DNA from 2 places in the Bacillus mexicanus genome. Region 2 is predicted to be linked to the other one. Evidence: predicted binding sites of a transcription regulator. Region 2 holds the regulator's gene; the other holds the start of a gene.
What was found. Region 2 encodes LexA, which represses DNA repair genes until DNA is damaged. Its sites were predicted from a motif close to CGAACATATGTTCG; they were not measured.
Positions count from the first base shown of each region.

Region 1 (6,634 bases), on a different contig from region 2:
CTTTCGCTTCCAAGAGCGATGTCATTCGTTTTTTGTCACGCTCCATAACAGGCTTCAAATAGCGGCCTGTATACGACTCTTCGACTTGAGTAATTTCTTCGGGCGTTCCCGACGCGACAATAGTGCCGCCCCCGGCTCCGCCTTCCGGCCCCAAATCGACAATATAATCTGCTGTCTTAATAATATCAAGATTATGCTCAATGACCAGCACAGTATCCCCGTTGTCAACCAAACGCTGAAGCACGACAAGGAGTCTGGCGATATCATCGACGTGCAAACCTGTCGTTGGCTCATCTAAAATATAGAGCGTACGTCCTGTTGAACGTTTGTGCAGCTCAGATGCGAGCTTCACACGCTGCGCCTCCCCTCCTGACAAGGTTGTTGCCGGCTGGCCGAGTGTAATATAACCTAAGCCGACATCATAAAGGGTTTGGAGCTTGCGCTTGATTTTCGGGATATTTTCAAAGAAAGCAAGAGCATCTTCAACTGTCATATCAAGTACATCAGAGATGCTTTTCCCTTTGTACGTCACTTCGAGCGTTTCCCGGTTATAGCGTTTGCCGTGGCATATTTCACACGGAACGTACACATCAGGAAGGAAGTGCATTTCAATTTTAATAATTCCGTCTCCGCGGCAGGCTTCACACCGCCCGCCCTTCACGTTAAAGCTGAAACGGCCTTTTTTATAGCCGCGGACCTTCGCTTCATTTGTCTGTGCGAATACATCGCGAATGTCGTCAAACACACCGGTGTATGTCGCAGGATTGGATCTCGGCGTTCTTCCGATTGGCGCCTGGTCAATGTCTATGACTTTGTCCAAATGATCCAAGCCTTTTATTTCTTTATGGCTGCCAGGCTTTGCTTTCGCTTTATGAAGCTTTTGCGCCAGCGCCTTGTGTAAAATTTCATTGATAAGGGTACTCTTCCCTGAGCCGGAAACCCCTGTAACCGCTGTGAACGTTCCAAGCGGAAACTTGGCATTCACTTTTTTTAGATTGTTTTCTGCAGCGCCTTTTATCTCAATGTAACGGCCGTCCGGCTTTCTTCTATCAGGAGGCAACGGGATGAACTTTTCCCCTGATAAATAGCTGCCAGTCAATGAATCTGGATCTTTCATCACTTCTTCCGGCGTTCCCGCAGACATCACCTGTCCGCCGTGAATACCGGCTCCCGGCCCAATATCGATTAAATAATCGGCTGCCATCATTGTATCCTCATCATGTTCAACAACAATAAGCGTATTCCCAAGGTCTCTCATATTTTTCAAGGCACTGATCAATCGGTCGTTATCACGCTGATGCAGGCCGATTGACGGCTCATCTAAAATATAAAGCACACCGGATAGGCGTGAGCCGATTTGCGTTGCCAGCCTGATACGCTGCGCCTCTCCCCCGGATAATGTTCCCGCTGCCCTGCTCAATGTCAGATAATCAAGGCCAACTTTATCCAAAAAGCTTAAACGCTCCACAATTTCGCGCAAGATCAAATTGGCAATCTGCATATCCTTCTCAGAGAGGGTAAGATCTTTGAAAAAAGTAAGTGCGTCGGTTACAGATTGCTCGGTAATTTTTCCGATGTGGCGGCCGTCAATCAATACGGCAAGCGCCTCTTTCTTTAACCGGTAGCCTTTACATGTCGGACAAGCCTTCTGAGACATATACTGTTCCATTTGCTCACGAATGAAATCAGAGCTTGTCTCCTTATATCGTCTTTCAATATTGCGCAAGACGCCTTCAAATTGAATGTCGCCTTCGCGTATTTGCCCAAAGTCATTTTCATAACGGAAATAAATCAAATCATCTCCGCTGCCATACAGCACTTTATCCAGCTGATCCTTCGGCAGCTCTTTTACCGGCACATCCATATCAATCCCGTAATGGGTGCAAACCGCATGAAGGAGCTGCGGGTAATATTGCGAGCTGATCGGTGTCCAAGGAGCGACCGCATTCTCATTTAATGATAATTCTTGATTGGGGATGACGAGATCCGCATCCACTTCAAGTTTCATTCCAAGACCGTCACACGTCGGACATGCGCCAAATGGGCTGTTGAACGAAAACAGCCGCGGTTCAAGTTCGCCAATTGAAAATCCGCAGATCGGACACGCGTGATGCTCACTGAACATCAGCTCTTCCTCACCAATGACATCAATCATAACCCGCCCTTCACCTAAGCGAAGCGCCGTTTCCAATGAATCTGACAGACGGGCTGACACGCCTTCTTTCACCACAATCCGGTCAATAACAACCTCTATCGAATGCTTTTTATTCTTATCTAATTCAATATCATCAGAAAGCTCAGCCATTTCACCGTCAATTCTGACCCTTACATAGCCTTGCTTTCTGATCTGGTCCAGCACTTTGACATGAGCGCCTTTGCGGCCTGAAATAATCGGGGCCAGAACCTGAAGCTTCGTCCGTTCCGGATATTCCAAAATTCTGTCCACCATTTGCTCAATCGTCTGTGACGTAATCTCAATCCCATGCTCTGGGCAATGAGGCTTTCCTACTCTCGCATACAAAAGACGCAAATAATCATAAATCTCAGTCACTGTGCCGACGGTAGATCTCGGATTTCGGCTCGTTGTTTTCTGATCAATGCTGATGGCGGGAGACAACCCCTCAATCGCATCAACATCCGGCTTATCCATTTGGCCTAAAAACTGGCGGGCATAAGCAGACAGCGACTCGACATATCGTCTCTGCCCTTCTGCATATATGGTGTCAAAGGCAAGGGAGGATTTCCCTGATCCGGACAATCCCGTAACAACGACAAGCTGGTCTCTTGGAATCGTTACATCGATATTTTTCAGGTTATGCGCCCTTGCTCCCTTCACCTCTATCCGATCCATAGCCATTTGTTCATCATCCTTCCGCTTTTAGCTCTAAAAGTAAATCGCGAAGCTCCGCGGCTCTTTCAAAGTCAAGCGCCTTGGCGGCTTCCTTCATTTCATGCTCCATCTGTTCAACGACTTTCTCGCGTTCTTTCTTCGTCATCTTAGACAGCTTCGGCGCGACTTTTGTTTTGTATTCCGCTTTATCCTCAGCTGCTACTGTTGCACGAATCACATCGCGAATTTCCTTATTGATTGTTTGCGGCGTAATGCCGTGCTCTTCATTAAACTGCTCCTGCTGCTCGCGGCGGCGTTTTGTTTCATTCATCGCAATTTCCATAGATTTCGTTATTTTATCGGCATACATAATGACGCGGCCTTCAGAGTTCCTTGCCGCCCGTCCGATAGTCTGAATCAGCGATCGTTCTGAACGAAGGAAACCTTCCTTATCCGCATCCAAAATCGCAACAAGCGACACTTCAGGAATGTCGAGCCCTTCCCTCAGCAGGTTGATGCCGATAAGCACATCATGCTTGCCAAGACGAAGATCGCGAATGATCTCAATCCGTTCAAGCGTTTTAATCTCTGAATGTAAGTAGTTTACTTTTATGCCGATTTCCTTCAAATAATCGGTCAGGTCCTCTGACATTTTCTTCGTCAAGGTTGTGACGAGCACCCTTTCATTCCGCTCTATCCTCGCTTGTATTTCGCCAATCAAATCATCAATCTGGCCTTCGATCGGACGCACATCAATAAGCGGGTCAAGAAGACCGGTCGGACGAATGATCTGCTCGACCATTTCATCCGTGTGCTCAATCTCATACGCTCCTGGCGTTGCTGATACATACACGGTATTGTGCATATGCTTTTCAAACTCTTCAAAACGGAGCGGACGGTTATCAAGCGCTGATGGAAGACGGAAGCCGTGATCCACGAGCACCTGTTTCCGAGCCTGGTCTCCGTTAAACATACCTCGCACCTGAGGAATGGTCACATGCGACTCATCCACCACGATCATGAAGTCATCAGGGAAATAATCAAGAAGCGTATAGGGCGTTGAACCAGGAGGCCGAAGCGTCAAATGCCTTGAATAATTCTCAATGCCGGAGCAAAAACCCATTTCCCGCATCATTTCAAGATCATATCTTGTCCGCTGCTCTAAACGCTGCGCTTCAAGCAGTTTGCCGTTTTCATGCATAACCTTCAGCTGTTCATCAAGTTCTTTCTCGATATTTAGAATCGCTTTCTCCATTTTCTCGGCCCGCGTAACGAAGTGGGATGCCGGGAAAATCGCAACATGATCACGGTCGCCGAGAATTTCTCCTGTCAGGGCATCTACTTCTCGGATCCGTTCGATTTCATCCCCGAAAAATTCAACTCTTATACAGTGTTCATCACGGGATGCTGGGAAGATTTCCACTACATCTCCGCGCACACGAAATGTACCGCGCTGAAAGTCGATATCATTGCGGGCATATTGGATGTCTACAAGCTTTCTGAGCAGCTCGTTGCGCTCGATTTCCATTTCAGGCCGCAAAGACAAAACCATTTCTCGATATTCTTCTGGCGAACCGAGACCATATATACAAGACACACTCGCAATAATAATGACATCTCTCCGTTCAAACAAAGAAGATGTGGCGGAGTGCCGCAATTTATCAATTTCATCATTAATGCTTGCATCTTTCTCTATAAACGTATCCGTTTGAGGCACATACGCCTCCGGCTGATAATAATCATAGTAGCTGACAAAATACTCGACAGCGTTGTTCGGAAAAAATTCCTTAAACTCACTGTAAAGCTGTCCGGCGAGGGTTTTATTATGGGCAATTACAAGCGTCGGCTTATTGACTTCTTTAATCAAATTGGACACTGTAAATGTTTTTCCCGTTCCTGTCGCCCCCAGCAGAGTCTGATGCTTCTTGCCCTCCTGAATCCCTTTTACAAGTTTTTCAATGGCTTTCGGCTGATCTCCTTGGGGCTGATATTTCGAGACTAACTCAAAGCGATCTTTCACAAAATAAGCCTCCGTTTCTTTAACGAAATCTTCCTATAGTTATAGTAACACAATGGAATACAAAATCACTAAAAATACGAACTAAAGTTCGGTGGTTTTTTATTTCCAGCTGTTTTCATGTATAAAAAACCTGCTTTTAAAACGTAAAAGCAGGAATCCAGTCTTTATATTCATTATGCCCGATTTATTCCTCTTTTTTCTCAACAGCCTTTTTGGCCATATACAGTCCGCCCGCAACAAGAGACACAATATCCAAACCTACAATAAAATACGTTTCTGTATAGCCTTTTAAATAAGAGGCAAACAACAATGCAGCTGTTAGAGCGATCGCCACATAATGATTAAAGGTAACTCTTGTAAATAGTACAACAAGCATAAAAGGGAAAAACAATGCAAAAACGGCTTTTGTAATCAACAAAAACCCTCCTCAGGGATTCTTCATCTGATCTGATTATAGTAAAAAATAAAGAATCGAACAATCATGCAATCGTTCCCTCTTTCACACCATACCCTTTTTCAGTCGAAATCAATCTTGAAAATATAAATGTATCACCCGAATGAGTATTGCCAGATTTTAAAAATAAAAGAAAAATAGGTATACAGAACCATTCCACCTGTATTTTCCATGATAATGTAACCAACTTAACTATTCACTTTATTTAGGCCTTTCTGCGTTTGACGGCATTTTCCCGAAAATTTACAATTGGATGATAGTGTTTACTATCATTTTTAAACACAGGCTCCATCATAAAAAACTAGAGAGAAAAAACAAATGAAGGAAAGAGGGGTTTTAGATATGTATTCTGTCATATTTCGCCAAGCAGAAGAATCCAGCGAGCTTGCTGGAGCAAAAGGCATGAACTTGATTAAACTGACCAGGCACGGTCTTCCTGTTCCGAACGGGTTCGTTATTCAGACGAATGCACTCGCACGCTTTATGGAGGATAACCAGCTCCATGAGACAAGCGAAAACATCGAAAGCAGAATTATCACAGGCGTATTTACTGAAGAACTGAAACATGAGCTGACAAGTTCCTTTTACGAGCTGAGAGAATCATACCAATCCGTTGCCGTGCGTTCTTCATCTGCTTCGGAGGATTTAGAAGGCGCTTCATTTGCAGGTCAATATGAAACCTACTTAAATATCAAAACAGAAGAAGAGTTTTTAGCTAAAGTGAAAGAGTGCTGGGCTTCATATTTTTCAGGCCGAGTGAGCAGCTATAAGAAAAAAATGAACAATCAAATCGCAGAGCCGTTAATGGGCGTTGTCGTTCAGGGGCTGATTGAGTCAGAAGTGTCAGGTGTTATTTTCAGCCGCAATCCTGTTACCCATAATGATAAAGAGCTATTAATCAGCGCCAGCTATGGTTTGGGGGAAGCTGTCGTTTCAGGAAGTGTCACTCCAGACACATTTATAGTCAATAAATCTTCCTTTGAGATTCAGAAAGAAATAGGCGCAAAGGAAATCTACATGCAGTCTGCGGCAGAAGGAATTGCTGAAAAAGAAACAAGTGAAGATATGAGAAGCCGTTTTTGCCTTACAGATGAACAAGTGATTGAACTGGCTGAAATCACGAAAAAAACTGAAGACCTATACGGATATCCGGTCGATATCGAATTCGGAATCGCTGATCATCAAGTATACCTTCTGCAAGCTCGTCCGATCACAACCATTGAACAGGATAAAAAAGCAGCAGAGGAAAAACGCAGCTTCATGATTACAGACGCTGATATGGATGATTTCTGGATCAACATGGAGTCAAATATTGAAGGCCCGGTAAGTC
Region 1 is NZ_JBCEYV010000002.1:415,481-422,114, forward strand. Features, by position in the region: gene uvrA (excinuclease ABC subunit UvrA) at 1-2,857, opposite strand, end outside; gene uvrB (excinuclease ABC subunit UvrB) at 2,865-4,850, opposite strand; gene AAGG74_RS11775 (CsbA family protein) at 5,035-5,265, opposite strand; gene AAGG74_RS11780 (PEP/pyruvate-binding domain-containing protein) at 5,647-6,634, shown strand, end outside.
Region 1: the regulator LexA is predicted to act here: its motif matches at 4,928-4,941, upstream of uvrB (excinuclease ABC subunit UvrB).

Region 2 (6,634 bases):
GTTAAACCAGCTAGGGTTTGCCGGGCTTACATTCATAAATTTTGTCCACAGCGTGTATGCCATAGGAGCGGCTCCCATTGGCATCCCTGGGTGACCAGAATTCGCTTTTTCAATTGCGTCTATTGACAGTGTACGAATGGTAGCAACTGATTTCTTTTCAATTGTATCCATAAAAATCCCCTTCCTTATATGTTGTACCCTTTCATCATAAATGTCTGACGACTTTTTCTCAACTGTTTCAGCTTAAATTTGAGAGAAACTTGTTGAATTTTGTCATAAGAGAGTTTTAGCTATAGTATAGGCAAAAGAGGAATACGATATTTCCGTATTCCTCTTATATTAATGAAGTTTGTTATTTTTTTGTTCTTTTTTTAGCTTTTCAGGTGTTACATCATTGCCTTCTGGGTCAATGATTTTTACACTTTTTAACGTGTTTTTCATAGAAGAACGAAAACCCTTCAGATACTCTTGACGGAGTTTTTGCTGTTCAGCTTTTTCTTCTTCTGTTATCACGCCAGCTTTGGCTTTAGCAGCAAGTTCATTAATTCTGGCAATTTTCGCGTTTGAAATCATGTTAAACTCCTTTATTGCATTTTGTCTATATAGTACTAGATCAAAAAGAGTTTTACAACTGATTCATTCGGCTGTCTCGGCATTCTCTGTGTATTCCTGAAAACGCCTGTGGACGGTCGCTTTAGATACATCATAGCCAAACCCTCTTAGCGTCGCCGCAATTTCTGCGAACGTCAGTTTATTCGCCCTTAAGCGGACGATCTCTGATATGGGGACCTCTATTCTTTCTTTCCCACTGTTTTCATGTTGGTTTTTTAGGTTTTTTTGCGGTTTAAAACCGTTTTTAACTGCACGCTTCATTCCCCGCTTAATTTTCATATTGTGAATTTTCCGCTGATATTCTTCCACAATGCTTACGATCTCCAGTACCATCGAGTCAGCCTCCGAAAGCTCCAATTCCCCTCTATGAGCCGTTGTATAGACTTTCACACCTTCTCTGTAAATACAATGAAGCAATGCAATTTTCGCATTGCCTCGCCCAAGCCTTGTCTCATCCTGAATTAAAATGACATCAATTTCAATATTCTTGATCTCATCAAGCAGCTCAAATACACCGTCCCGATCCATTTCATATCCGCTGGCTTTTTCAGAAATCACTTTGACGACTTCCATGCCGTTTTCGGCTGCAATGGCTGTAAGCTCCTCCACCTGCCGTTTTAATGAAGTCTCCTGCTGTTCTTTATTCGTGCTCACGCGGGCATAAATGAGTGCTTTCATTTTTTCTATCTTTCCTTTCTATCTTACAATTGCCAATTCATATGCATCTTGGTGCTTCTTTTTCAATGGAATAACCAACTCATCTCCCGGCTGGAGATCAGATGTCTGAAGATGATTTTTATCAGCTACCCATTCAATAAAATCATTTTTATTTATCTTTTTTGAATCTGATACCTGATCAGCAATTGACCAAAGTGTATCGCCTTGCTGGACTTCTATTTTAACATACTGATTAAGCTCCTGACCGCCACTCGTATATGACAGCAAAAGGATAACCGTGCTCAAAATCACTGTGAACAGACCGACAAAAATAATAGATTCTTTATTCATTATGATAACCCCCAATAGGAATGTTTGTTCGTTTTTATAATTTCAGTATATACGAACAAACGTTTCTGTCAATTGTTTTTTCGAACCTATGTTTGTACTGTAAGGAAAATCATGCTATAATCTTCTTAAAATCGACGTTTTGAGGTGCGAAAAATGACGAAGCTATCAAAAAGGCAACTTGATATCCTCCGTTTTATTAAAGCAGAGGTTAAATCAAAAGGATATCCGCCTTCCGTGAGAGAGATCGGAGAGGCTGTTGGGCTTGCGTCCAGTTCAACTGTCCACGGCCATTTGGCCCGTTTAGAAACAAAAGGGCTGATCAGACGAGATCCGACAAAACCAAGAGCAATAGAAATACTTGATGAAGAAGTGGACATTCCCCAAAGTCAGGTCGTTAATGTGCCTGTCATCGGGAAAGTCACGGCGGGATCTCCTATTACAGCAGTAGAAAATATCGAAGAATATTTTCCGCTTCCTGACCGTATGGTCCCTCCGGACGAGCATGTGTTTATGCTGGAGATTATGGGGGACAGTATGGTTGATGCTGGTATTCTCGATAAAGATTATGTCATCGTTAAACAGCAAAATACAGCATTCAACGGGGAAATTGTAGTTGCGATGACAGAAGATGATGAAGCTACAGTAAAACGTTTCTATAAAGAGGATACTCACATTCGTTTACAGCCTGAAAACCCAACGATGGAACCTATCATCTTGCAGAATGTCAGCATTTTAGGAAAAGTAATTGGCGTATTCAGAACTGTCCATTAATCTATTGATCTATTAGGTACGTGAAAAACCCCCTCTTCCTTTACGGAGAGGGGGTTTTTTATGCAAAAAAAAGCAGGCCCGCCCCAACTTTTAGGGGCGAGCCTCAATAGGAGGAAAAAGAACATCATGTTTACACCACAATTATCCTCCAAATAATTGTTGAAGTCAAGAAAATTTCTTTCCTTAAGGAAACTTTCATTAGAATACGGTCTGTTTAAAACATTAGACGTGATTTCCTTAAAAATGTTTCATACTCTTAGATCGTGGAATAACGTTGTTTTATGTTTATGAGAGGGGCGAGGAAATGATATTACAATGAAGATTTAGTACACAGTAATTTTTGTTCAAATCCCCTGAAAAAACAGCTCTCTTCTCTTTATCAGTGTGAGCTCAAGACAAAATAAACATACTGTATACCATAACTGCCCTTTTATCCGCACAATTGTGCAGTTTTTGAATACTTTTCTGCAAACACAGAAACCTAATCCTGAGCGCTAAAATTAAACCTGCTCCTGCTAAATTACTTCGTACTTAGTGTCAGGTAAATCGCTAAAGTGTAATCTTTTCTGAACAAATAGCGGCTCCCAAGATCATAAACCACAGCCCAAAAAATACAGCAAAACTTCTTTATCATACAGAATATTTATAAATATGTTCTACAGATGCTGTTTCAATAGCGCTTTTTCCTCTTTATTAATACCGGAGCTTGCCTTGAAGGATTCACATCTGTGAGTCCAGGACCAGTAAAATCAATCGATTTTCAATCGCGTTCATCTCATTCTCTGCTAGGCAAAATATTCACATGATATTTTACTTATAATTCTGCAAGCACATGATCTTCAATAGTAAATACAATATGGGGATAAGATGCCTTCATGTCATTTCTCGGGATGTATCCAAATGAGAAATTGAAAATAACAAATCGTTTTTTAAGAAAATTTCATGCAGCCAGCAAAAAATACCAGTGTAAACAAAAACGGATTGTTTAAAATATAGAATGTAACAGCGATGAACTTTTATCGGTTTGAATTCTATGACTTGTATTTTTTATCATTTGTTTACTGTTAATGCTTTTTTCACAAATAACACAATTTAGGTGGTCAAATGAAACATATCATTGCACTTGCTTCAAAGATTGCTTTCACTCTCGCCCTTTTATATTTGATTTTGGACAGAGTCTACCACGCGCCCTTTTTGAGTGTAATGTTTATTGCACTTTTCTTAGGTTTTGTTTCCTATCTATCCGGTGATATACTCGTTCTTCCAAGAACAAACAATATTTCAGCTTCATTGGCGGACTTTGGGCTTTCATTTGTTATTCTTTGGGTCTTTGTTTTAACCCAAACAAGAAACGACTTCCCGCCATTTGCAGCTGCTCTGCTTTCCGCTGCTTGTCTAACTGTGTTTGAATACTTTTTTCATCGATATTTGCTAAAAAATGTGCTGGATGAAACCTTTCGAAGTGAACTATCAGCCAAAGATCATACACTACAGTATCAAACAGAAGCTGCAGACGAGCTGTTTCCTGAGGTTACGAATGAGAAGCAGGAAAAATAGGAGGCTTAGTACCTCCTATTTTTCAATAGCTATTTTTGATAAAATGGGATAACACTTTTGTAAAATTATAAAACCTCTCATTTTGGGTAATAGATCTATCCTTTAAAGAAAACACTCCGAACAAAGATTTTCTAAAACCTGTGCTCATTTCTAACTGGATGCTCAAACCTGTTTTTGATTGATTTGCAATGTTATTCGGACTGACACCTGCACGCGGATGATCTTTATTAAGCAACACAGCAGGAAAACCTGCGTTTTGCAGTTTCTCAATTAAATCTGCCGCTCTCACGCGATCTGTACCGCCAACTTCGATTTGTTGATCTTCTTCTGCATACCCGTGCAATGAAATGACATATTCATGACTTTCCGTCATTTTCAGAGCCCGAGGCTCATCAAATTGTGTGCTCGTAATATGCAAAATTGAATTTCCTGACGATTTTAATCCTTCAAATAAATACATCGAGTACTGATTGCTTAATTCTTTCGCTACTTCACTTGTCCCGCCTTCGATACCTCCTCCATGAATCGCTAAAACTAGAACAGCGCTTCTTGTTTCTTTCGTAACAATGCTGTAATTCGCAGGATCTTCATTGTTTTTTAATGTCTCAAAATTCTGATATATATCTTTAGCATATATTGGAGAAATCGGAACGAATACCATGAAAATTAACAATAATTTCACAATTTTACAAGTTGATGGAAAACGTTTGACTATGTTACAATCAACTTGCTTCAAGGAATGGAGCAAACGGCGGAGCAGGGATACTTTGGTCGGTTTCATCTACTCCGCCCCTAAGTCCAAATCAACGGGCTGTCGAATTCTTTGAGGCTTTAGCACGAATTTCTCGTCCTCCTTGTTAAATTTTTGTTACATCCAAAATATTATATACCATTAGCCCGGGCGCTGTTCTTCACATTTTTGAATTTATAAAAAGTAAATGCACCCCTTTTTCCCATTTCCCATATAAAACAGAAAAAAAACGCACTTGCCTTTTTTGGCTCGCGCATTTTTATTCAGTTTCATGATTTTTAACTTTTTCTTATTTTCTCCTTTGCGGAATTGTTTTCACTTTATAGAAGTCAATGTCCAGAAACTTCACAGCAAAACCGCCAATCAGACCGGTGATTACAATCATCCAAGGAGATAGATTCTAAAAGGCTATTCAAGATCGCACCTGTCCAAACCTGAAAATAAAATGTTGAAAAGCACGATCCCCATTAGGTTAAAGAGGCATTCCAATGGGGAAAGGCACTTAAAATCCGCAAAAACGCAGGAAGATAACATAAATAACGCACGCATATCCTGCTAAAATTCCAGCTTAAAGCTTTCTGTCTGATCTGACATCTCCACAGGTATTCCCATTATCGTTTTTGGTTTGGAAACATAAACAAAGCGCATTTCTTCCTTCAATTGCTGAAACGCTTTTTCACTGACGACAATTTTAGCCGGCTTTCCTGGACTGTTATCAATGGCTGCTTTGATTTTTCCTAGCATAAAACTACCTCCTCTTTTAGATTTTAAACTAAAAATATAACCTCCTGAAACAAAAACGAAATAGACACTTTATACTCTCTCATTGTATGTTTTTTCTGCAAGCCTCTTTCACAGGCCACACTTTAGCCAATATTCATCAACAGATTATAAATAAGGCGTGCTATGGACATGATTACATAATGTATTATATGATTCAAATGAAAAATAATCTTATGTCAAGAGGGAAACAAAATGGACCATAACAATGAAAATTCATTACCGGATATTACGAAAAGCATTACTCTTGAGGCACCTATTCAAAAAGTCTGGGAGACAGTCTCCACTTCAGAAGGCATTGCCAAGTGGTTTATGCCCAATGACTTTCAGTTGAAGGAAAGACAAGAATTCCACTTACAATCACCGTTTGGACCGTCTGCATGTAAAGTTTTGACTGTTCAAGCGCCCGATGAACTTTCTTTTGCATGGGATACAGATGGATGGGTCGTTACCTTTCAATTAGAAGATTTGGGAGAAAAGACAAGGTTTACCCTTATTCACGGCGGCTGGAAGGAGCCAAATAACATTATCGGTAAAGCAAATGAGAAAAGCTCAGTCATTCATGAAAAGATGGATGGAGGCTGGACAGTCATTGTCAATCAACGCCTGCCAAAGGCTATTAAAGGATAGGGTGCTCTCTCTTTTGCATATACACCTCTGCTGACCGCCTTTTTTATGCTTGTGGTTTTTGATTTACCTGCGTAATCAGACATACAGCAGACAAACAGATATAAGATAGTTGATTTGAGCTGATGAATAATCGGCTCTTTGTTTTGACTTATTTTTGTATCATCTTTCTTTTTTCTATGATTTGGACAGCCCTTTTTTCCTTTAACGATATTAACTGTCCAAGCCGTATAATCTATTCGCCATATAATAAAGCGTATTAACAATAAAAGGAGGAGTAAATATGGGTTATTACAAAAAATATAAAGAAGAGTTTTATACGGTCAAAAAAACGTATTATAAGAAGTATTACGAATACGAGAAAAAAGACTATGATAAAAAACATGATGATTATGACAAAAAACATGACGACTATGATAAAAAATATTATGACCACGACAAAAAAGACTATGATTATGTTGTAGAGTATAAAAAGGAAAAGAAACATCACTAAACTCTATTTCCAGCTCCTCGTTTACAGTTTTCCCC
Region 2 is NZ_JBCEYV010000001.1:926,791-933,424, forward strand. Features, by position in the region: gene tkt (transketolase) at 1-171, opposite strand, end outside; gene AAGG74_RS04955 (DUF896 domain-containing protein) at 340-573, opposite strand; gene AAGG74_RS04960 (YneB family resolvase-like protein) at 637-1,290, opposite strand; gene yneA (cell division suppressor protein YneA) at 1,309-1,626, opposite strand; gene lexA (transcriptional repressor LexA) at 1,774-2,391, shown strand; partial or broken gene AAGG74_RS04975 (metallothiol transferase FosB) at 3,170-3,330, opposite strand; gene AAGG74_RS04980 (YndM family protein) at 3,496-3,948, shown strand; gene AAGG74_RS04985 (poly-gamma-glutamate hydrolase family protein) at 3,971-4,729, opposite strand; gene AAGG74_RS04990 (hypothetical protein) at 5,255-5,443, opposite strand; gene AAGG74_RS04995 (SRPBCC family protein) at 5,675-6,109, shown strand; gene cotC (spore coat protein CotC) at 6,390-6,599, shown strand.